Regions from separate parts of the Nitratireductor aquibiodomus genome, predicted to be linked through region 2. Evidence: riboswitches for the same ligand, from Rfam matches in the RefSeq annotation. Region 2 holds a riboswitch; each other region holds the start of a gene.

Region 1 (7,341 bases), on a different contig from region 2:
GCTCCGGGTTCAGGCCGCCGATCGCCACAAGCGGTACACTGCCCACACGCTTTCGCCAGTCGGCCAGCCGCTCGAGCCCCTGCGGGTTCCATTTCATCTTCTTCAGAATGGTCGGATAGACCGGCCCGAGCGCGACATAGTCCGGCTTCGCGGCGAGGGCCGTGCGCAGTTCCGCCCCGTCATGGGTGCTGATGCCGAGCTTCAGCCCCGCCGCGCGGATCGCATCGAGATCGGCCTCAGCCAGATCTTCCTGCCCCAGATGGATGAAATCGCAGTCCGTCTCGATGGCCAGCCGCCAGTGATCATTCACGATAAGCTGGCAATCGTGTTCGGCACAGATGTGCTTTGCCTCGATGATTTCTTCGCGAAGCCCCGCTACATCCATCTCCTTGATGCGCAACTGCACGAGCTTCACGCCAAGGGGAACGAGCCGGGCGATCCACGCCGCACTGTCGACGATCAGGTAAAAGGGGTCGAGTTTCATTCAAACACCGCCTTGCCGATCACCGGCGTTGAGGGGACGGCCATGTCGCGCGGCTCCAGCGGCCCGGCCAGAAAGGCCTTTCGCCCCGCTTCCACAGCTCCGCCAAAGGCCTCTGCCATCGCCACAGGGTCACCCGCTTTCGCCACGGCCGTGTTTAATAGAACGGCGTCAAACCCGAGCTCCATCACCATGGCCGCATGCGATGGGCGTCCGAGCCCCGCATCCACGATCAACGGGATATCGTGAAAGGCTCCACGCATGGCCCGAAGCCCATCCACATTGATCGGCCCCCGCGCCGAGCCGATGGGCGCGCACCAGGGCATAAGCACCCCGCATCCCGCCTCTAGCAGCCTTTCCCCAACCACCAGATCGTCGGTCGTGTAGGGAAACACCCTGAAACCATCATCGCTCAGGATGCGCGCGGCCTCGACAAGGCCGAACACATCCGGCTGGAGCGTGTCGTGATTTCCAATCACCTCGAGCTTGATCCATTCCGTGCCGAAAAGCTCTCGCGCCATCCGCGCTGTGGTCACCGCCTCTTTCACCGAATGGCAGCCTGCCGTGTTGGGCAGAACACGCACGCCGAGCTCGCGGATCAGCTCCCAGAACCGGCCGCCCGTGCGGTTGCCCGCCATCTCGCGGCGCAGTGACACGGTCACGACCTCGCAGCCGCTTGCCCGCACCGCATCCGCCATGATGGCGGGGGAGGGGTATTGCGCGGTGCCAAGCAGAAGCCGCGAGGACAGGGTTTCGCCATAAAGCTCCAGCATGTCAGCCTCCCTGCATGGGCGAAAGGATCTCGATCCGGTCCCCGTCTTTGAGCGCGCACCGGCTTCGTTCCGCTGCCGGAACGATCTCGCCGTTGCGCGCGGTGGCGAGAAAATCGGGCGCATAGTCCAGTTCATCGAGCAGGGCAGCCAGCGTTGCTGCTGTCACCTGCCGCTCTTCGCCATTAACCGTGAGCTTCATCGAACACCTCCACGCATTCGTTCAGAATGAGGGTGGCCGCCTCACGCGCCATGGCCGGCGAGAGCAGGAAACCATGGCGGTAGAACCCGTTCACGCTGATGCCCTCCGGCGTGCGCTTCACACGCGGCAGATTGTCGGGATAGGCGGGCCGCACGCCGGCACCCGTCTCCACGATCTTCGCCTCGGCAAAGGCCGGATGCAGGCTGTAGGCCGCGTTGAGCAATTCCATCATCGAGCGGGCGCTGATCGGCCCATCGTCATCGCTCTCGATCATCGTCGCGCCCACCATGAAATGGTGATCCGCACGCGGCACGATATAGACCGGTATGCGCGGATGAAGCAGCCGCACCGGGCGTGACAGGTTGATCTCCTGCGTCCTGAGAATAAGCATCTCACCCCGCACCCCGCGCAGCTCCGGATCCGCCGCCGCCATGCCGGTGCAATCGGCAATCCTGTCCGCCTCGACCTCCATTTCGCAGACGAAACGAACACCGGCCTTCCTCAACCCCTCGGCAAGCGCCGTCAGCGCCCGCCGTGGGTCAAGATGGGCCTCGCCGGGAAAGAAAAGCCCGCGGCGAAACCGGCCCGCAAGATCAGGCTCCAGCGCGGTCACCGCTTCGCCCTCCAGCCATTCATTTCCGGCAGTGCGCGCGGCGAAGCGGTCGAGCTCCGCCCGGTCCCGCGCCGGCGCGACAACGAGCGTTCCATTGCGCAGCAGATGGCCGGGAAGGGTGGCCTCCCACCAGTCTGCCGCGCTCTTTCCGAGCGTGAGCACCGGCTCCTCCGCGCTCTCGCGCTCACACCACGGTGCCAGCATCCCGCCGGCCAGCCACGAGGCGCTGCCCGCCGGGCCGGAGCGGGTGTCGCACACCGTCACTCGCACACCCGCCCGCACCAGCTCATGCGCCAGCGTGAGGCCGGCGACGCCCGCCCCACGAACAAGGACATGCATGGATCACTCCCCGGGCTCGACCACCTTTTCCAGCGGCATGTAGAGATCGCCGCCCTCGCGGAACTTCTCCGCCATCTTGGCCATGCCCTCTTTCTGCGCCTCGGCGCGGATGTCGTGGGAAATGCGCATGGAGCAGAATTTCGGCCCGCACATGGAGCAGAAATGCGCCACCTTGTGCGCTTCCTTGGGCAACGTCTCGTCGTGGAAGTTGCGCGCTGTCTCGGGATCAAGCGAGAGGTTGAACTGGTCCTCCCAGCGAAACTCGAAACGCGCCCGCGAAAGCGCATCGTCGCGGATCTTCGCTGCCGGATGCCCCTTGGCCAGATCCGCCGCATGGGCCGCGATCTTGTAGGTGATGACGCCGGTCTTCACATCGTCGCGGTCGGGCAGGCCCAGATGCTCCTTCGGCGTGACGTAGCAGAGCATGGCCGTGCCGAACCAGCCGATCATTGCCGCGCCAATGCCGCTCGTAATGTGGTCATAGCCCGGCGCAATGTCGGTCGTGAGCGGCCCGAGCGTGTAGAAGGGTGCCTCGCCGCAAACATCGAGCTGTTTGTCCATATTCTCCTTGATCTTGTGCATCGGCACATGGCCGGGGCCCTCGATCATCACCTGGCAATCCTTCTTCCAGGCGATCTGCGTGAGCTCGCCCAGCGTCTCCAGCTCGGCAAATTGCGCGGCGTCATTGGCATCGGCAATGGAGCCCGGACGCAGGCCATCGCCCAGCGAGAAGGACACATCATAGGCGCGGCAGATGTCGCAGATTTCCTCAAAATGCTCGTAGAGGAAGCTCTCCCTGTGGTGATGCAGGCACCACTTGGCCATGATCGAGCCGCCGCGCGAGACGATGCCCGTCACCCGGTCGACCGTCAGCGGGATATAGTGCAGCCGCACGCCCGCATGGATGGTGAAATAGTCGACGCCCTGCTCGGCCTGCTCGATCAGCGTATCGCGGAACACCTCCCAGTTCAGATCCTCGGCAATACCGTTCACCTTCTCCAGCGCCTGATAGATCGGCACGGTGCCGATGGGCACGGGCGAGTTGCGGATGATCCATTCGCGGATGTTGTGGATGTTGCGGCCGGTGGAAAGGTCCATCACCGTGTCGCCGCCCCAGCGCGTCGCCCACACCATCTTGTCCACCTCCTCGGCCATGGAGGAGGTGACCGCCGAATTGCCGATATTGGCGTTGATCTTCACAAGGAAATTGCGGCCGATGATCATCGGCTCGGCTTCCGGGTGGTTGATGTTGGCGGGGATGATCGCCCGGCCCTTCGCCACTTCGTCGCGCACGAATTCCGGCGTCACGAAATCGGGGATCGCGGCACCAAAGCTCTCGCCATCGCGCACCAGCGCGGCCTTCGCCTGCTCGCGGCCAAGGTTTTCGCGGATGGCGATATACTCCATTTCCGGCGTGATGATGCCGGCCCGCGCATAGGCAAGCTGCGTGACTGCCTTGCCGTCCCTGGCCCGCAGCGGCTGGTGGCGCGTCGGGAACTCAGGCGTCAGCCGGTCACCGGAAACAAAGCCATTGTCCTCCGGCTTCACATGGCGGCCTTCATAGGCCTCCACATCGCCGCGCGCCTTCACCCAGGCCTCGCGGATGCGCGACAGGCCCTTGTCGATCTCGATCAGCGCATCCGGATCGGAATAGGGACCGGAGGAATCGTAGACGGTCACCGGCGGCTCGCCGGCGCTCGGGTGCACGGCGATTTCGCGCATGGGCACGCGAATATCGGGATGAAGTGTGCCGGATTTGTAGATCTTGCGCGATGCCGGCAACGGGCCGGTTGTCACTTTCGGAGCGATAGCATCCATGGGTCAGAGCCTCCTCTGCGTGTTCAGCAATGGAGACCCAGTTCGTGCCGAGAGGAGGAAGAGCGCTGACGATCCGCTATGGATATGGATTTCGGCTCGAAGGAGCCAGCGACCCGCCAGGCATGCACCATCCCTACGCCAGTATGAACTGGATCAGGTTCATCGGGTCACTGCGCTGCATGGAAAACCATGCCCAGCAGAATCTCAGCCCCTTGGCGGGACCCCCCAGGTGAGGCCGCAAGGTGAGTGAAGAGGGGCACTCTTGTCAAGCACCCATGTCAGATGCCGGGGGACACGTGTGGGAAAGTCCGGCTTGGAGGGTTGAAACCGCAACCCTCCACCCTCGAAACCCCCTTCTCCCAGCAAGCGGGGAGAAGGAGGATGGTCGCAACCGCAATACTGTTGTCGAGATCCTATGCGCTTGCCTCAACGCGCGCTTTCGCGCCGGAAATGGTCGGCAGGCTTTCGCCGGCGTCGATGCGCTTCAGAAGCTCGACTTCACGCGCCTGCATCTGGATGGCGCGGTCTGCCACCATGTCCACTTCGTCGGGAGACAGGATCAGCACGCCGTTTTCATCGGCCAGCACCGCATCGCCCGGATTGACCACCACGCCGCCAACGCTGACGGGGATGTTCATTTCGCCCGAAACGCCCAGCAGCTTGGTGGTGATGGGCGAGGGGCCCCGGCACCACATGGGGAAACCGTGACGCTCGAAATCGGCAACGTCTGTCGCCGGCCCGTCCACCACCGCACCGGCGGCCTTCTTGCGGGCCGCCGTGTGGGTGATGACACCGCCCCAACAGGCGTGGCGTGTGTCGCCGGCACGATCGATGATCACGAAATCGCCGGGCCGGATATGGTCCATCGCGTAATGCAGGAGCGTGCTGTCGGCATGGGGCAGGCGCAGGGTCACCGCCGTTCCAGCAGCCCGCACCCTGGGCAGCATGGAGCGGATGCCCGTGTCGAGGAAGTTTGCGTGCAGAAAGTGGCCGACCGTGGCGGTCTCCACCTGCATCAGCTTGTCGATCTTGGCCTGTGCCAGCTGCTCCGGCATCGAATTGACCTGGTACATATGCGTATTCCTTATGCGACGACGTGATGATCTGCGACCGGCATGGAGCTGCGGATTTTTGCTGCGTAATCCGTGTCGATCGTTGCGCTTGCATGGCCGACGCGATCCGAGCAGTTGGCAATGGTCACGCCCCATGGATCGATGATCAGAGAGTGGCCGAAGCACAGCTTTTTGCCTTCGTCATGCCCGAAGATCTGTGCCGATGCGGCTACATAGGACTGGGTCTCGATGGCGCGGGCGCACAGAAGCTGTTCCCAATGGTCCTTGCCGGTCTGCAGCGTGAAAGCGGCGGGCAGGACGATCACCTCGGCACCCTTGTCACGCAGTTTGCGGAAGAGCTCCGGGAAGCGCAGATCGTAGCAGATGGCGCAACCGATTTTCACGCCTTCCAGCTCGTAGACGACCACGTCCTCGCCGCGCTTCATCGTGTCGGATTCCAGATAGCTCTGGCCGCCCGGAACCTTCACGTCGAAGAGATGGATCTTGCGATAGCGGGCAATCTCCTTGCCCTGCCGGTCGAACACGATGGTCGTGTTGTAGCACTTCTCGCCCGCAGCCTCGGCCATGGAGCCGGCGTGAATGTTCACTTTCAGTTCGGCGGCCAAAGCCGACATGGCGCGATAGGCTTCGCCGTCCGGAAAGGTTTCCGCATTGGCGCGACGGCTTTCCACGGTGCCGCCCATATAGGTGAAAGTCTCGGGAAGAACGACGAGATCGGACTTGTCCTCGGCAACGGCCTTTCGGACGAACGCTTCCGCATCAGCAATGTTCTTTGCCTTGTCGTCCTGCGAGTTCATTTGAATGACGGAGATTTTCATAAGTATCCCTTGCTTTGGAGTTTGATTGGGGCGGCCGTCAGGCCGGCCCCAGAACGAGATTGGGAAGGAAGAGCACCAGCTCGGGCACGAAGGTGATCATGAGCAGGGCAACGATCAGTGGTATGAGAAAGGGCAGGATCGCCACCGCCACCTTTTCGAACGGCACCTTGCCCACCTCAGCGACGATGTAGAGCGCGATGCCCATGGGCGGTGTGGCAATGCCAATCAGAAGCGCCAGGGTGATGATCAGGCCGAAGTGAATGCGGTCGATGCCGAACTGGTCGATGATCGGCAGAAGCATTGGCACGAGGATCAGCTTTGCCGGCACACCTTCCACGAAACAGCCCACCAGAAGCAGGAAGCCGAGCAGGAGGAGCAGGAAGACCGTGCGCGATTCGGTGAACAGAAGAATCTGGTCCGCCAGTTGCTGCGGGATCTGCTCGATGGCCAGAAGCCAGCCCATCACATGCGAGAAGCCGATGATGATCATGATGACGCTGGTGATGGTCATCGTCTCCGTCAGCGCCTGCCAGAGCATGCGGAAGGAGAAGGTGCGGTAAACGAAGCCGAGCGCGATGGTGTAGACGCAGGCCAGAACGCCGGCTTCCGTGGCCGTGGTGAAACCGGTGAGGATGGCTACGAGGATGATGCCCGGTGCAACCAGCGCGGCGATACCGTCGATGGCGGAACGGCCGATCTGCGGCAGGCTCTTGCGTTCCTCGCGCGGAAAGTCCTGCTTCAGTGCGACGAGGTAGTTGAATGCCATCAGCGACATGCCGACGATGAGGCCGGGAATGATGCCAGCGAGGAAAAGCCGCGCCACCGAGGTGTTGGACAGAAACGCATAGACGACAAGGCTGATCGAGGGTGGGATGATTGGCCCGACCACCGCGCTTGCCGCCGTCAGAGCAGCCGCGAAGGGCGCTGGATAGCCGCGCTCGCGCATCGCCTTGATCTCGATCGTGCCAAGGCCGGCACAATCGGCCACCGCCGCGCCGGAGACACCGGCAAAGAGCAGCGACGAGACAACGTTCACCTGTGCGAGGCCCGCCCGCATATGACCGACAAGCGCGGAGGCGAAGTTGAAGATGCGGTCGGTCATGCCGACGCCGTTCATCAGATTGCCGGCCATGATGAAGAAGGGGATGGCAAGCAGGGACGGGTTGTCGACCCCGTCGAGAACCTGAAGCGGGATGATGTAGAGCGTGTCGGAAAAGCCCGCATAGA
Region 2 (7,341 bases):
TGCGTTTGGGCTTGGAGGTCCGCGAAGCCTTTGTTTAAGGGGGGCGGGCCGTAACGCGGGAGTGCATCATGCAAGACCGGGCGGAACGCAAACTGATTGAAAGTGCCATGAAGGCGCCGTATCTGGCGCTGGAAGAAGAACAGGATCTGGCGAAGCGCTGGTACAGGAAGCACGATCAGCAGGCGCTTCACCAGTTAACCGTGGCCCATATGCGGCTGGTTATTGCCATGGCCGCCCGCTTCCGGAACTTCGGACTGCCGGTGGGTGATCTCATTCAGGAAGGCCATATCGGCCTTCTGGAAGCCGCCGCGCGCTTTGACCCGGAGCGGGGCGTGCGCTTCTCGACATACGCAACCTGGTGGATACGCGCTTCGATGCAGGACTATGTTCTGCGCAACTGGTCCATCGTGCGCGGCGGAACGAGTTCTGCGCAGAAGGCGCTGTTCTTCAAGTTTCGCCGGCTGCGGGCGAAGCTGCAGAAGAGCATGGGAACCTCCAGCGAGATCCACGAGGAAGCGGCCAGGCTTCTCGGTGTGTCGCCGGCAGACGTGGCCATGATGGATGCAAGACTTTCCGGTCCCGATCTTTCCCTCAATGCCCCGATGCGCGATGAAGGGGAGGCGTCCGCAGAGCGGATGGATTTTATTCCTTCCGATGACGATCCAATCGACGAAACGGTTGAGCAGATGATCGATGGCGAACGCCGGGCGCTCTGGCTTACCGATGCGCTCGATGTTCTCGACAAACGCGAACTGAAGATCATCCGCGAGCGTCGCCTGTCGGATGAGGGGGCCACGCTGGAGGCGCTTGGCACGGCGCTCGGAATATCGAAGGAACGCGTCCGCCAGATCGAGAGCAGGGCGATCGAGAAGCTGCGCAGCGTGCTTTCGCGCGAACATCCCGCGCTTGCAGGTGGCGCAGTCTGAGAGACTGTTCGGTAGTGCTGCTGCGTGGCCCGCTTCGGCGTTTCACGCAGTTCCGGACAAACAACCGGTTTCAGCTTTCCCTGGAATTGCCCTACTGGTCGGTGACGATCTTCACCCTGGTCCCCGCTGACGGCGTGGCGCCCGGGCTGAGCGCATTCAGGAGGCGGAACAGTTCGACTTTCCGATCGACGCCGCGCATTTGTGCGGCCAGCGAACCCAGTGTTTCGCCGGGCTGAACCGTAACCACGCGAATGCGCAGGGGCTTGAGGGCCGCACGCTCGGTCTGGTCGAGAACACGGAAGCTCTGGCTGACCGAATCGGCGACTCTTTCAAGATCACCGCTCGTCGCCGGCGCGGCTGTCAGCAGACGATAAACCTGCCCGCCGGAGCGGATCACCGTCACGTCGAACTGCCAGCCGTCGGCACTGGCGCGGCCTTTTGCAGCCGGGTAGCCATTGATGGTGAGCGTGCGGATGGTCTCAGGTTCCAGTCCGGCCACCCAGCCGCTGGTCAGATAGTCGGACAGGGACGTGCCCTGGGGCACCGTTGCGCCATCGAAACGGACCGCGATGTCGTCGGGCCCGACGGCGGTGACCGCCTTTGCGGAATTGTCGATGACGAATCCCTGGGGGACGCGGAACGCGACGCCGAGGCCCGGATGCAGAAAATCGCGCCCGCGCACAAAGCCTTCTTCCGGCGAATCGCCGTAGATCATCCCGTCAATGCCGGCGAGGAAAGACTCGCGGTCGCGCTTGCCTGCCGCGTCCGGCTGTTGCAGTTCGCGGGCATGGCGCTGTGCGAGTTCGATACGGCGCGGCGCATTGGGGTGGCTGGCCAGAAAGTCGAGGCTAGCGTCAGTCGCGCCGCTGACGCTGCGAAAGCCCTGATAGGCGTCCATCGCCTGAAGGAAACGTGCCGCCGCGAAAGCGTCATACCCCGCATGGGAGGTGGTGCGGATGCCGATACGGTCGGCTTCAAGCTCCTGATTGCGGGAGAACTGCGCAAGCCGGAGCTTGCCGCGCACCAGAGCGGCCTGGGCCGCCTGATCGCGTCCGCCGACCACTTCATTGACCACTTTCGACGCGAATTTTTCTTCCGCTTCAAGCTTCTGCCGCTCGATGCCGTGATTGGCGGTCACATGCGCCATTTCATGCGCGAGCACGGCAGCAAGTTCCGCCGAATCGTTGGCGAGCGCGAGAAGGCCGCGTGTGACGTAGAGGTAGCCACCGGGCAGGGCGAACGCATTGACGTTCGGCGAGTTGAGGATGGTGATCCTGTAGGCGGCGCCGGTGTTCTGTTCGTCGAGCGTGAGCGAGCCGACGACCTTGGCCACCATGCGCTCGAGCTTCGGATCGGAGTATTCGCCGCCGTAAGTCTGCAGGATGCGCGGGTGCTGCTGGCGGGCAAGGCGCGCCAGGCGGTTGCCGCGTGTTACCGTGTCCACCGTGACCGGATTGGACGAGGGCATGAAGCTGCCTGTGTCGGTCGGAATCATCTGGCAGCCGGACAGGAGCGCGGTGAGCGTCAGGGCCAGGACAGTTTTGCGCGGCAAGGAACGCGCTGACGGCAGGAAGTTCATGGTAGCGGGCGCTCGATTGGACAGGTGAATGTCCTTCCGGTTGATCTTGTCCAAAGCATGACCGCCATTAATGTGCGAGCCACGCGTTTGGTTCCCTCAGCATTTCGTCATGTCCGATCCGGGGCACGGTCTAGCGTATAAGCTGCAAAAGGGGAATCCATTTCTTGGAGCTTAATTGATTTCCCGGCGTGCGCCTATATAGCGGTTGAAGGCTTCCGACGCTGTGCCTGAAACAAACGCCCCGGTTGTACCCGTCGCCGAGATTCTTCCATCTTCCACGAAGATCATGGTTTTGCAGAGCCGCTCCGCATCGCGCGGATCGTGCGTGGCCATAAGGACCGTCATTTTCTGTTCTGCGTGCAGCGCGGCTATGAGCGCGAGCATTTCGTCGCGCAGCGCCGGTCCAAGCGAGGCGAAGGGTTCATCCATCAGGAGAACCGGACGTTTGCGAATCAGAACGCGGGCAAGTGCCACGCGCTGGCGCTCGCCGCCCGAAAGCGCCTGCGGCAGCCGGTCTTCCTTGCCGGCGAGGCCGGTTCTCGCAAGAGCGTCCGAGACGGCCGCGCGGTCTTCTTCCGTCAGTTTCAGAGAGGGTGAGCGGCCAAGCCCTACATTCTGGGCGACGGTGAGATGCGCGAAGAGATTGTTTTCCTGAAACACCATGGAGACCGGCCGGCGGTGGGGAGTAAGCGCAGAGACATCCTGGCCATCGATGAGGATTCGGCCCGATGCGGGTCGCTCAAAGCCGGCAATCAGGCTGAGCAGGGTCGACTTGCCCGAGCCGCTCGGGCCCATGACGGCGACGATGTCTGACGCAGCGATGGTCGCGTCGAACGCCATCGGACTCCCGCCCGGGTAAGCGAATTGCAACGCCTCCAGAGCGATTCGGGCGCCATGTCCAGCGGCGGTCTTGATCATGTCTTCTCCCTGCCGAGGCGATCGGCGATAAACATCAATCCCAGACACAGCAGCCCGAGAAAAAGGGCAATGCCGGCGGCATCCGCCGTGCGATAGCTGCCCATGCGCTGCAGCAGGAGATATGGCAGGGTCTGCACCTGATCGGAGCCGAACAGGGCAATGACGCCAAGATCGCCCAGCGAAAGGGCCGCGGCAAAGGCGAGTGCGGTGGCGGCGGGGCGTGTGAGCGCCGGCCAGTCGACAAGGCGCAGCCGGGTCCAGCCGGTGATGCCGAGCGACAGGCACAGCCTTTCATGACGGGCGCTCGCGGCATCATAAGCCGGACGGATGGCGCGTATGGCGAAGGGCATGGCCATCACTGCATTGACCGTAACGACCATGGCCGGCGCGAAAGCGAAGACATTGCCCACATGACGCAGGAGAATAAACCAGCCCGCGCCGATGACCAGCGGCGGCACGATCAACACCATGGCGGCGCCGCTGTCCGTTGCGCGCTCCAGCAGGGTTGCGGGCAGGGCGCCGCGCTTCATTTCCAGCGCGCGCCGGGCGGCGACCAGCGCCAGAGAAAGGATGAGGCAGAGAAGCGACGAAAGGCCCGCGAAGACAAGGCTGGTCGTCGTGGCGGAGAAGACCGCGCTTTCGGTCGCAAGGCGCCCGAGATCGGCCCTGAGGCCGGCAATCACGGTCGCGCCCATCGGGCCGGCGACGAAGAACAGGCCGATGAGAATGAGGGTCGCGTTGAGACCGGTTTCGGCGGGTGTGTGCCAGACGATCCGGCGGGGCGCGACAGGCAGGTTCGCGTCGCCGCTGAAGGAAGCGCCGAGACGGCTCATCGCCAGAACGATGCTGCCCGCGAGCGCCACCTGAATGAGGGTGAGCACCAGTGCGCGCGCGGGGTCGAAGTCGAAGCGCAAGGCCTGATAGATTGCCACTTCCAGCGTGGTGGCGCGCGGCCCGCCGCCAAGCAGCAAGACGATGGTGAAGGATGTGACGCATAGCATGAAGACGAGCCCGGCGATGCCGGGCAGGGCAGCGCGCATGGCCGGCCATTCGAGAAACCGGAACGAGGCGCGCGCGCCCATGCCAAGCTGGGCCGAAAGACGCCACTGGTCTGCCGGCACGCTTTCAAGCGCGTTCAGGAAGAGCCGCGTTGCGAGCGGCAGGTTGAAGAAGACATGGGCGACCAGAATGCCCGAAAGGCCATAAATACCGGGCCAGTGCTCGTTGAAGGCGACCGACAGGAACGGTGCAAAGAAGCCTGCACGGCCATAGAGCGCGAGCACGCCAAGGGCTGCCACGATGGCCGGTAGCGCAAGCGGCACGGCGAACAGGCGCAGGATGAAGGCACGTCCCGGAAAGGCAGGGTGCCGTGCCAGCGCCCGCGCCAGAAGGATCGCTGGTAAAACAGAAAGCAGTGTTGACAGCAGCGCCTGCCAGAGCGTGAAGCGCGCAATGCGCAACAGCCAGGCATCGAACGCCTCCAGCGCGCCGGCACCCTGGCCTGCTGCCTCCACGGCGAGACCGATGAAGGCCCCGCCGATCAGCAGGCCGATGGCGGTAAGCGCGAAGCGCCCCGCTGTTATGCGTCTGTCCATGGCGGGCGCGTGTGGGATGGTCAGCGGCTCATCACCGAAAGCCACTCATCGACCCATGCCCTGCGGTTCTTTGCAACCTCCTCAGGTGAAAATTCGAGCGTCTTTTCCGGTTTCACAAGGTCATCGAAGACCGGGTTCAGCGGGCCGGAGATTTCTCCGGCCGGGAACATCCAGTTGGTTTCGGGAATGGCGTCCTGAAAGCCGGGACCGGTCATGAAGGCGAGGAACTTTTGCGCCAGCGGGTTCTTCGCTCCCGCAATCGTCTGTGCTGCCACTTCCACCTGCAGGTAATGGCCTTCCGCGAAGCTGGCTGCCTTGTAGCGCTCCGTATCCTCGGCGATGCGGTGATAGGCGGGCGAGGTGGTGTAGGAGAGCACCATGGGAACCTCACCGCTGGTGAACAGCCCATAGGCCTCGCTCCAGCCGGGCGTCACCGTTAGCACCTTGTCCTGTAGCCGGCTCCAGGCGGTGGCCGCCTCGTCGCCATAGACGGCCTTGACCCAGAGCAGAAGACCAAGCCCTGGCGTGGAGGTGCGCGGGTCCTGAATGGCGATCTTCAGATCACCCTCGCTCTCCACCAGATCCTTCAGACTTTCCGGCGGCGTCTCGATGGCTTCGGTGTCGTAGACGAAAGCGAAATAGCCATAGTCGAAGGGCACGAAAACGTCGTTCTCAAAGTCGCCCGGCACGCTCACTTTCGCCATGTCGATGCCATGGGGCGCGAAGAGGCCGGTCTCCTGCGCCTCATGGATCAGGTTGTTGTCAAGGCCAAGCACGATGTCGGCCCTGGTGGATGCACCCTCAAGCCGGACACGGTTGAGCAGTGCCACGCCATCGGCGACCGAAACGAATTCCACGTCGCAGGCGCATTCCGCCTCAAACGCCTTTTCCACCTGTGGGCCTGGGCCCCAGTCGGACGTGAAGCTCTCATAGGTGTAGACGGTGAGCTTTTCCTGGGCGAATGCCTGGCCGGAAAGAACCAGCGCGCCGAGCGCCAGAGTGGAAAGCAGGGTGGTGGTGCGCATTTGCGCCTCCTCTTTTCTGGTCTGGGAATGAGGCGCTGTCCGAAAAGCGTCTAATCCCTCCGCCGGTATCAACCGGATCAGGTTCCGCGGGTTGGTTGGGTTCTTCCCAAGCCTCTCAGCCGACAATGCGTCGGCACCCCGTTAGAGCGACCGGGAAAATAGGGCGCGGTGCGCAGCTCCGCAAGGGGGGTGAATGGCGCAAACGCCGTTGGCGCTGGCCCGCCGGCATGATATGGGCCTCGCCCATGAGCCGATTTACCCTTCTCCTTGGCGGAGACCTCACCCGGACACCGGCCCTCGATGCCGAAATCGCCGACAGCCGCATCATCGCAGCGGATTCGGGCATGCGCCATGCTGCGCTTCTGGATGTGAAGCCCGAGCTCTGGGTGGGGGATTTCGATTCCGTGCCCGACGGGTTTGAGGATGCCTATGCCGACGTGGCGCGCCGCACCTTCCCCTCCGAGAAGGACAAGACCGACGGCGAGATCGCGATTGCGGCAGCTCTGGAGGCAGGGGCGACAAGCCTTCTGCTGGCCGGCGCCTTCGGAGGCGAACGGGCCGACCACATGTTCCTGCATTTCGCTCAGGCATTGCAGCTCTCCGAGCGCGGCATTGCCGCGAAGCTGACGAGCGGGCATCAGGAAGGCGTGCCGCTCGTCTCCGGGCAGCGCCACAGCTTCGCCTATGCTGATGGCACACTGTTTTCGATCCTCGGCTTTTCGGAGCTTTCCGGCCTCACGGTCGAAGGCGCGAAATGGCCGCTCGATGCCGTGGAGGTGCCGTTCGGATCATCGCTCACGCTTTCCAATGTGGCGGATGGCGGCCTTTCCATCACGCTCATGAAGGGCCGGGCGCTGTTCATGGCGCATCTACTGAATGACGGAGAACGCTGAACCATGGCGCCGCCCCTTTTAAAGCTGGATGACATTCGTTTGACCTTCGGTGGCACGCCGCTGCTTGCCGGTGCCTCGCTGATGGTCGGCCCCGGCGAGCGGCTTGCGCTGGTGGGGCGCAATGGCTCCGGCAAATCGACACTGTTGAAAATTGCCGCCGGGATCGTGGAGTCGCAGGATGGCGAGATTTTTCGCCAGCCGACGGCAACCATACGGTATCTGCCGCAGACGCCCGACTGGCAGGGCTTTGCGACCGTGCGCGCCTATGTGGAGGCGGGGCTTGGGCCTGCCGACGACATCAACCGGGTGGCGCTTGTCATCGACCGGCTGGGTCTCACGGGCGATGAAGACCCGGCGACGCTTTCTGGCGGTGAGGCGCGGCGGGCGGCACTTGCGCGCGTGCTT
Region 3 (7,341 bases), on a different contig from region 2:
CGCGGGGCTGCCTCGAGCGAGCGCGATGCCGGTTTTGCCGCCGGTGTTGCGCTTGGGGCGCTCGATGATCTTGTGCGGAGTGAACCCGCCTGGTCGGGCTGCTGGCGCGCGCGCCAGGCGCTGAAATGCGCCGTTGCCGCTTCAAGGCTCATGGGACGGGGGGAGGACGAGAAGGCGCTGCGCGATGCCGTTCTGCTGACCGCGGCCGGTGACGATCCGGGCCCTGCGGGCAGGATATTTCTCGCCTACAGACGAATGGCAGCGCGCCGCTTCATGCCGTCCACGTCTTCCATAGCCGAACTCGCTGGCCTTCTCGGCATGGCGGTGGATGACAGGCTGGCGGCCGCCGTCGATCATGCCGAGGATGCGCTCCAGTCCGGAAGCGCGCCGCCCTTCGCGGCGGCAGAGCTCGTCCGGCGGATACTGGCGGAACATGCGGACGCCGAGCCGCTGGCATGGGCACTGGGGGATGGGTTAATCGCAACGATGTTGAACTGGCCTCGCCCGGTACCGCTTCTCATGGCGGAACGCTATGGGACCGCCTTTCGCGTGAGTGGGGAGAGCGGGCGGACCGGCCCGGCTGATCCTGCCTTTGCCCGGGCGGTGTGCCTCGCGCTGGTTCAGGGGACTGAGGGCGCGCTCCGCTCGGCTGGTGAAATATCTCGCCGCGCCGACACACTTGCCTCCGTTTTGCCGAAACTGCGCACAAAGGGGGCGGGCACGGTCGTTCAGAAACTGCTGGATGACGATGCCGTGCCGGCTTCAGCCCCCGGCTGCAATCTTTCCCGCTGGGCAGCCAAGCGGCTTTTCGAGCGGCTTGAGCATTTTGGTGCCGTGCGCGAACTCTCCGGCCGCGGGTCGTTCCGGATCTTCGGATTGTGAGGTCTGTGGATAGCCGGGTAATTTTTCATCCGGGCACCGTTTCCTGAACAAACTGCTTGCTTTGCGACACGGGATTTGGTTCGTACCGGGCATCCACAGGGGTGCCGCGTATCGCCGCGGCTGAGATGAGGGTGCAAATCCTCGGGCCCTAGAAGCTGATCTGGGTAATGCCAGCGGAGCAAGGAGGACAATCATGTTCGCAGGTGCGCAGCTTTCCCTTTATCCGATGACCGACAATTTCGTCGACGTCATCATGTCGTCGCTCTCTGCGTTCGATCCTTACCGGGACCGGTTGCGGATCGAGACCGACGACATCTCCACGCTCGTCGTCGGCCCGCCGGAAGTATTGTTCCCGGCGCTGCGCGATTTCTACGTCGCCGCCGCCTCCACCCGCCACCATGTGGTGCTGCGCGCCACGCTCTCGCGCGGCTGCCCCGGCGAGCCGGATGATCCGATCTGCAGCACCTCTGCACTCGCCAACCCGTCGGAGCCGCTCGCCGAACGGCAGAAGGCAGCACTTGCGGCGGTGGCCAATGCAAAGACCACATCGGAAACCGCACGCGCGCAGTTCTCGCTTTATGTGATGGGCGCCGGCGACCACATGGCGGAGATCATGGGCTGCATCGACTTTCTGAAGTCGAGCGGCGTCTTCGACCGCTCCAAGAATTTCTGCAGCCGTCTCACCGGCGATGCAGGCCCGGTTTTCGCGACGCTCGAACAGGCCTTCTGCAGGTTCGGTCCGCCCGAAGGCCATGTGACGGTCGATTTGACCGTTTCCGCCAACAGCCCCTCCACGGCCTGATCCCATGTCTAAGGGTCGGCCCCGTCCTGCGGGCGGACGGCTGGCGCGCGGCTTGCCTGCCCTGGCAAGCGTTGTCGGTGCGGTCCTCCTTTGGGAAATCTATGTGCGGCTGTCGGGCATTTCGCCGCTGGTTCTGCCCGCGCCCTCGCGCGTCATCGAACAGATGGGTGTCAACCGCGCCCTCCTGTGGGAGAACACGCTGCCGACGCTGAGTGCGACGCTGACCGGCTTTGCCTTCTCCGTCAGCATCGCCTTTGCCCTCTCCGTGGCTCTCGATTTCCTGCCGAAGCTGCGGCGGGCCCTGTTCCCGATCTTTGTCGTCAGCCAGACCCTGCCGCTGGTGGCCATCGCGCCGCTTGCCGTTCTGTGGTTCGGTTTCGGTCTCACGCCGAAAATCCTGCTCGTGGCGCTCGTCACCTTCTTTCCCATGCTGGTGGCGCTGGTCGATGGCTACGAATCCACCGATCCCGAGATCGAAACGCTGATGCGCTCCATGGGCGCGTCGCGGTGGAAGGTGTTCCGGGCGGCGCGCTTTCCCTCGGCCATGCCCTATTTCTTTGCCGGCCTGCGGATCTCCATCACCTATGCCGTGGTCGCCGCGATCTTCTCCGAATATGTCGGCGCGCGCGCCGGGCTCGGCATTGTCATCCTCAACGCCAAGAACAGTTTTCGCCCGGACCTCATGCTGGCGGCGGTGGTGGTCAGCTCGACGCTGACGCTGGTGCTCTTCGGTGTCTCGGCGCTTCTACAACGGGCGCTGCTGCGCTGGCGTGAAGCGGGGCAGACACGATGAGCGCTCTTGAAATGCGCAATGTGGGCGTGACGCTCGGCGAAACCGCCGTGCTCGACGATGTATCGCTGCATGTGGGGCAGGGGGAGTTCGTCTCCATCCTCGGCCCTTCTGGGGCGGGAAAATCCACCCTGTTTCGCCTGCTCACCGGCGCGCTTGCGCCGGATCGCGGCGAGATCCTGCGCGATTGCGCACCCTTGAAGCGCGACGGCCAGACCTTCGCCTTCATGCCGCAGCGCGACGCGCTCATGCCCTGGCGGCGCATCATCGATAACGTCATTCTGGGGCTGGAAGTGCAAGGCGTGCCCCGCGCCGAAGCGCGCGCCCGTGCGCTGCCGCTGTTCGCCGAGTTCGGGCTGGAAGGTTTCGAGCAACGCTATCCGGCAGAACTGTCGGGCGGCATGCGTCAGCGCGCAGCCCTCCTGCGCACGGTCATTCAGGCCCGCCCGATCCAGCTTCTCGATGAACCCTTCGGCGCGCTCGACGCGCTCACCCGCGCGCAGATGCAGCGCTGGCTGGAAGACCGCTGGCGGGCCGCGCGCTGGACCACGCTGCTCGTCACCCATGATGTGCGCGAGGCGGTGGCCCTTTCGGATCGCATCTATGTGCTGTCGCGCCGTCCCGCCCGCGTGATTTCCGAGGTCGTCGTCCGCGCCCCGCGCCCGCGCCTTGGCGCGCCCCTGCCGGACGATGCCCGCGCGCTGGAAGAAGACCTTTTGAACACCTTGCTCAGTCAGACAGGAGAAAGACCATGAAAAGCCTGATAGCCGCAGCCCTGATGCTCGGCGCGATGGCGCTGCCGGCAACGGCGCAGGAGCGCCTGAGCGTCGCGCTGGACTGGACGCCCAACACCAACCATGTGGGGCTTTACGTCGCCCAGGCGAAGGGCTGGTTCAAGGATGCCGGCCTTGACGTCGAAATCCTGCCCTACACCGACACCTCCTCTGGCACGCTGGTCGCCACGGGCGTCGCCGAATTCGGCATTCTCAGCTCCATCGGCTTCTACAGCCAGCGCGCCACGGGCGCCGACCTCACCGTGGTCATGGCGGTGATGCAGCACGAAACGGGCCGTCTCGTCTTCAATGGCGAGCGTGAAGACATCCAGCGCCCGGCCGATCTCGATGGCATGACCTATGCCGGTTTCGGCAGCGCGTGGGAGCAGGCCCTCATCTCCACCATTATCCAGAACGATGGCGGCAAGGGCGAGTTCGAGACCGTCACGCTCGGCACCTCCGCCTATGAGGCGCTTGCCAATGGCACGGTCGATTTCACGCTCGAGGTCAGCACCTGGGAAGGCGTGAACTCCGTGCTTCTCGACCGCCCGCAGCGCGCATTTCGCTATGCCGACTATGGCGTGCCGGATCAGCACACCACCTATCTCGGCGGTAACGGAACCTGGCTGAAAGCCAACCCCGAAACCGCCCGCGCTTTCGTTGAAGCGGCCCAGCGCGGCTATGCTTTCGCTGCGGAAAACCCGGATGAGGCAGCCGAAATGCTGATCGCTGAGACCGGCGGCATGCTCTCCAACCCGGAGCTGGTCCGCGCTTCCATGCAGGCCATCGTGGGCGGCGGCTACCTGCAGGACGAGGGCGAGCCGGTCGGCCTCATCGATGCGGACATGTTCGGCAACATCACGAAGTTCATGTTCGAGGCGGGCGTCATGCGCGATGCCGACGGCAAGCGCCTCGAGGAGATGCCGGACGTCTCCACCTGGTTTACCAATGCGTATCTGAAGCGGTAGACGAAACGGTCATATTATTTGACCCTGACTCTGGATCGTCGGCGTTCAGCCGGACGCACAAACGACGATCCAGGGTATTGATGGAGCATCGGACCGAAAAAACGGCTTCGCCTGTTCGGTCCGATGTTCTAGGCCTTTGCCTGATAGGTCATTGTCCGAACCACGTTCTGCACAGGACGTTTCTCGCCGGCCAGAACCTCGAAATCGAGCTGGTTTTCCGGTGGAACGAGGGGGCAGGTCACGAAGTTGGTGAAGGCGCAGGGCAGCGCGACCGCATAGTTGAAGTCGATCCAGTCGATGCGGGTGTTGGTCTCGTCGGTGAACTGCAGTTCGATGACGCGGCCTGCTCCATAGGTGATCGCGCCGTTGGTCTTGTCACGCACATGCGCGACCGGCTGCACGCCATGCGGCGTGTCCTTGCCGATGAGCACGATCTCGTAGCTCTTGCCCTTGTACTCGAAGGTGAAGGTGCCCATGCGTGGCGTGGACTCGCGCACACCTTCTTCTACCGTTTCGGCTTCGTAGTCCGTGCGCTCGGTGGGTGTGTAGAAGCCGGGGATGCGCCACTCGGGATCGTAATCGAAAGCGGTGACACCGGCGTCTTCCAGACGCGTGGCCTCGTGGGGGTCGCGCACGCGCACGCCGAAAAGCGGCTGGCCGTCATGCGTTGTGCGCAGAAGCGTTTCCACCTCGTTGCGGCCGAAATAGACCGGAAGGCTCTCGCCATGACCATAAGTCTGGTTGCGGCCCGGAATGATCTCCACCGGACCGGTGGGGTATTCGCCGTTCACCGACAGGTTCGGGCCTTCGGCGGGCGGGGTGAACATGATGCGTCCGTCTTCCACCGACCACGTGCCCGGCAGAAGGTCGAAGGTGACACCCTGATCGTCTTTCTCCAGCCAGTACTGCGCAACCAGCGAAGTCCAACCATACGGACGGAACATCTTGGCGACATGGGCATAGCGCCATTCGCGCCATTGACCTTCAAGGTGTTCTCTCGTGGGCATGTTCATCTTCCTTTCGAAGGATAGGGTTGTCTGCTTGCGCAAAAGAAAGTGGATGAGCCGGCGCTTCAGCCGGCCGGGCGTGTAAGCTCGTCGAGGAATGCGAGGACACCGCGCCACGAGCCTTCATCCGCCCGTGCGTTGCCTGATGGCGTGCCGCCATTCGTGTAGGGTACTTTCGAAACCGGGTGTTCGCGGCTCAACTGGGTCGAGGGCACGAAGGGCAGGTTGATCGCATGGCCGGCGTCATCGAAGTCGAGATGACGGACGAGGTGCGGGTGGTCGTGCCGGCTGAGGGTGGAAACCACCATTTTCGAATAGAGGCTCGATGGCCAGGCGCGGTCGTCGCGGCCTGAAACGAGCAGAACGGCGGCCTTCGTGTTCTCGATCGGGATGCGCGCGCGTGCGGCCAGATCGGTGTCCTTCAGCCCCTCGAAGAAGACGGAATGATGCCGGTTCGGTGGTGCTTCACCGCCCCAGGGGTGCCAGTGCACGGCCTTGTTGTCCTGCCAGAGATGGGTAAGCGGCTCACCACCCCGGGTCCAGGTCACGCCCTGCCAGCCGCCACGAGCGGGATCGCCCGCACCCTGTGCGCCATGCACCATGGCGCCGGGCACATAGGCGATCACGGCGGAGATGAGATCGGGGAAGGTCGCGCCGAGAAGCAACGAGAGTTCACCGCCGCGCGACTGACCGGCAACCGCCACGAAACCGTCGCGCGGCTTGAGCGTGCGGTGCGCCCAGTTGAGGCCGGTCTCCAGATATTCGAGCGGGGTCTCGGTGATGAAGGGCGACAGGCCCGGAGCCTTGAAATAGCCAAGCGCGAAAGCCTGATAGCCATGGGAGGCGTAAAGCGCGCCGCGCGGCTCGTTGATGCCGCCGCCGGAACCGTTGAGCACCACCACGACGGGATGCGGGCCGGGGCCTGCGGGCGTGAAGAGCGTGCCGACCAGACCGTCTTCGCGGATCTCCTGCCGCTCTACGCCTTCAGCTGCGAGGCGCTGGAGAAGCGCGCCCTGCGCCCTGACGCCGACGGCGGTTTCCGCCGTCAGCTCGGTCTTTAGCGGCTGCATGACGTCGTCCGGAAAAAGCTCCTGACTGTTGCTGTCGACCGGCTTCTGGCTCCAGATGAGACCCATTGCCGAGATTTCCGCATAGTCGCCGCCAACGGGCGCATCGCGCGTCAGATCAACGACGCCGTCGGCATCGGCCATGAATGTCGCTTGGCTGTACCAGACAACGCCGCCGGCCCGCACCGTCCGCGCGGAAATCGCGACGAGCTCGTCGGGCGCGAGGCCCGAAACGACAATGCGGCGTGGCTCGTCGATCAGCCCGTCAGCGGGGGTGACGGAAACAACGGGCGCGGAAGCAGGATTTGTCGTCATCTAAGGCACCATTTCTGCATAGGAGAATTTCAGCGGTTTGAGGAAGAGCGGTGCGGCATTGTCACTGCGCCCTGCCGGAAATGCGTGCGAGCTGTGCATCGAGGCGTTTTGCGAAATCATCGTCCAGCGCGGCTTCGGGCGAGCGCGCGCCGCCGCGCGGCCAGTGGCCGCCGCTTCCGGTCCAGTCGCTTTTGAGGGCTGCAAGCCGCGCCTGCCAATCAATGCTGTCTCCGGCCGCTTCAGGATCGAAGGCAAGCAGGAACACGCCCCGGCCTTTTGGGTCGTCGCGGCCACCGCCGGCGACGCCGGCCAGAAGTTCGACCACAAGGCCGAGCAGGGAGCCGACCTGTCCGCCGCGCGGCAGAAGTGCGGCGACCTCGGAGGCGATGGTGGTTGGCTGTCCTTCGCCATTCAGCGCAATTCCCTCCGGCAGGGGGGCGCCGGTGCTGCGGGCGTTGCGGATGTCGGCCATGGTGGCTGTGCTGCTTGCCACGTCGATCACCACGCGGTCTGCGCCGGTGCCTATGGCGAGGGCGAACGGATTGGTGCCGATGACGGCGCGCGTGCCGCCGTGGGCGGCGACGAAAGGCGGGCCTTCGGCCCCGGCGATCCCGACAAGGCCGGCATCGGCAAGATGGCGAACGAAGGGAGCGAGCCGGCCGAAGCCCCTGACGCCACGCAGAAAGACGGCGGCGATGCCCTTCGCCTGAGCGGCACCGGTGAGGTCCAGCGTGGCG

Evidence for each region. Region 2 has a riboswitch for thiamine pyrophosphate ahead of thiB (thiamine ABC transporter substrate binding subunit). Riboswitches for the same ligand answer to the same signal wherever they lie in the genome.
Region 1: it holds a riboswitch for thiamine pyrophosphate, as region 2 does, so the genes downstream of both, thiC (phosphomethylpyrimidine synthase ThiC) here and thiB (thiamine ABC transporter substrate binding subunit) in region 2, are expected to answer to the same signal.
Region 3: it holds a riboswitch for thiamine pyrophosphate, as region 2 does, so the genes downstream of both, BLW55_RS19730 (YkoF family thiamine/hydroxymethylpyrimidine-binding protein) here and thiB (thiamine ABC transporter substrate binding subunit) in region 2, are expected to answer to the same signal.

What each region holds. Positions count from the first base shown of each region.
Region 1 is NZ_FNSL01000002.1:233,835-241,175, forward strand. It holds gene BLW55_RS20265 (thiamine phosphate synthase) at 1-484, opposite strand, end outside; gene BLW55_RS20270 (thiazole synthase) at 481-1,254, opposite strand; gene thiS (sulfur carrier protein ThiS) at 1,256-1,453, opposite strand; gene thiO (glycine oxidase ThiO) at 1,437-2,405, opposite strand; gene thiC (phosphomethylpyrimidine synthase ThiC) at 2,409-4,223, opposite strand; TPP riboswitch at 4,336-4,461, opposite strand; gene BLW55_RS20290 (RraA family protein) at 4,637-5,296, opposite strand; gene BLW55_RS20295 (carbon-nitrogen hydrolase family protein) at 5,308-6,114, opposite strand; gene BLW55_RS20300 (TRAP transporter large permease) at 6,152-7,341, opposite strand, start outside.
Region 2 is NZ_FNSL01000001.1:1,967,753-1,975,093, reverse strand. It holds gene BLW55_RS09370 (RNA polymerase factor sigma-32) at 69-926, shown strand; gene BLW55_RS09365 (M48 family metalloprotease) at 1,018-2,505, opposite strand; gene thiQ (thiamine ABC transporter ATP-binding protein) at 2,677-3,423, opposite strand; gene thiP (thiamine/thiamine pyrophosphate ABC transporter permease) at 3,420-5,018, opposite strand; gene thiB (thiamine ABC transporter substrate binding subunit) at 5,039-6,043, opposite strand; TPP riboswitch at 6,081-6,194, opposite strand; gene BLW55_RS09345 (thiamine diphosphokinase) at 6,289-6,936, shown strand; gene BLW55_RS09340 (ABC-F family ATP-binding cassette domain-containing protein) at 6,940-7,341, shown strand, end outside.
Region 3 is NZ_FNSL01000002.1:118,388-125,728, reverse strand. It holds gene BLW55_RS19735 (DUF1403 family protein) at 1-882, shown strand, start outside; TPP riboswitch at 970-1,082, shown strand; gene BLW55_RS19730 (YkoF family thiamine/hydroxymethylpyrimidine-binding protein) at 1,076-1,684, shown strand; gene BLW55_RS19725 (ABC transporter permease) at 1,689-2,477, shown strand; gene BLW55_RS19720 (ABC transporter ATP-binding protein) at 2,474-3,229, shown strand; gene BLW55_RS19715 (ABC transporter substrate-binding protein) at 3,226-4,215, shown strand; gene BLW55_RS19710 (DUF1684 domain-containing protein) at 4,344-5,222, opposite strand; gene BLW55_RS19705 (acyl-CoA thioesterase/BAAT N-terminal domain-containing protein) at 5,288-6,604, opposite strand; gene BLW55_RS19700 (Ldh family oxidoreductase) at 6,666-7,341, opposite strand, start outside.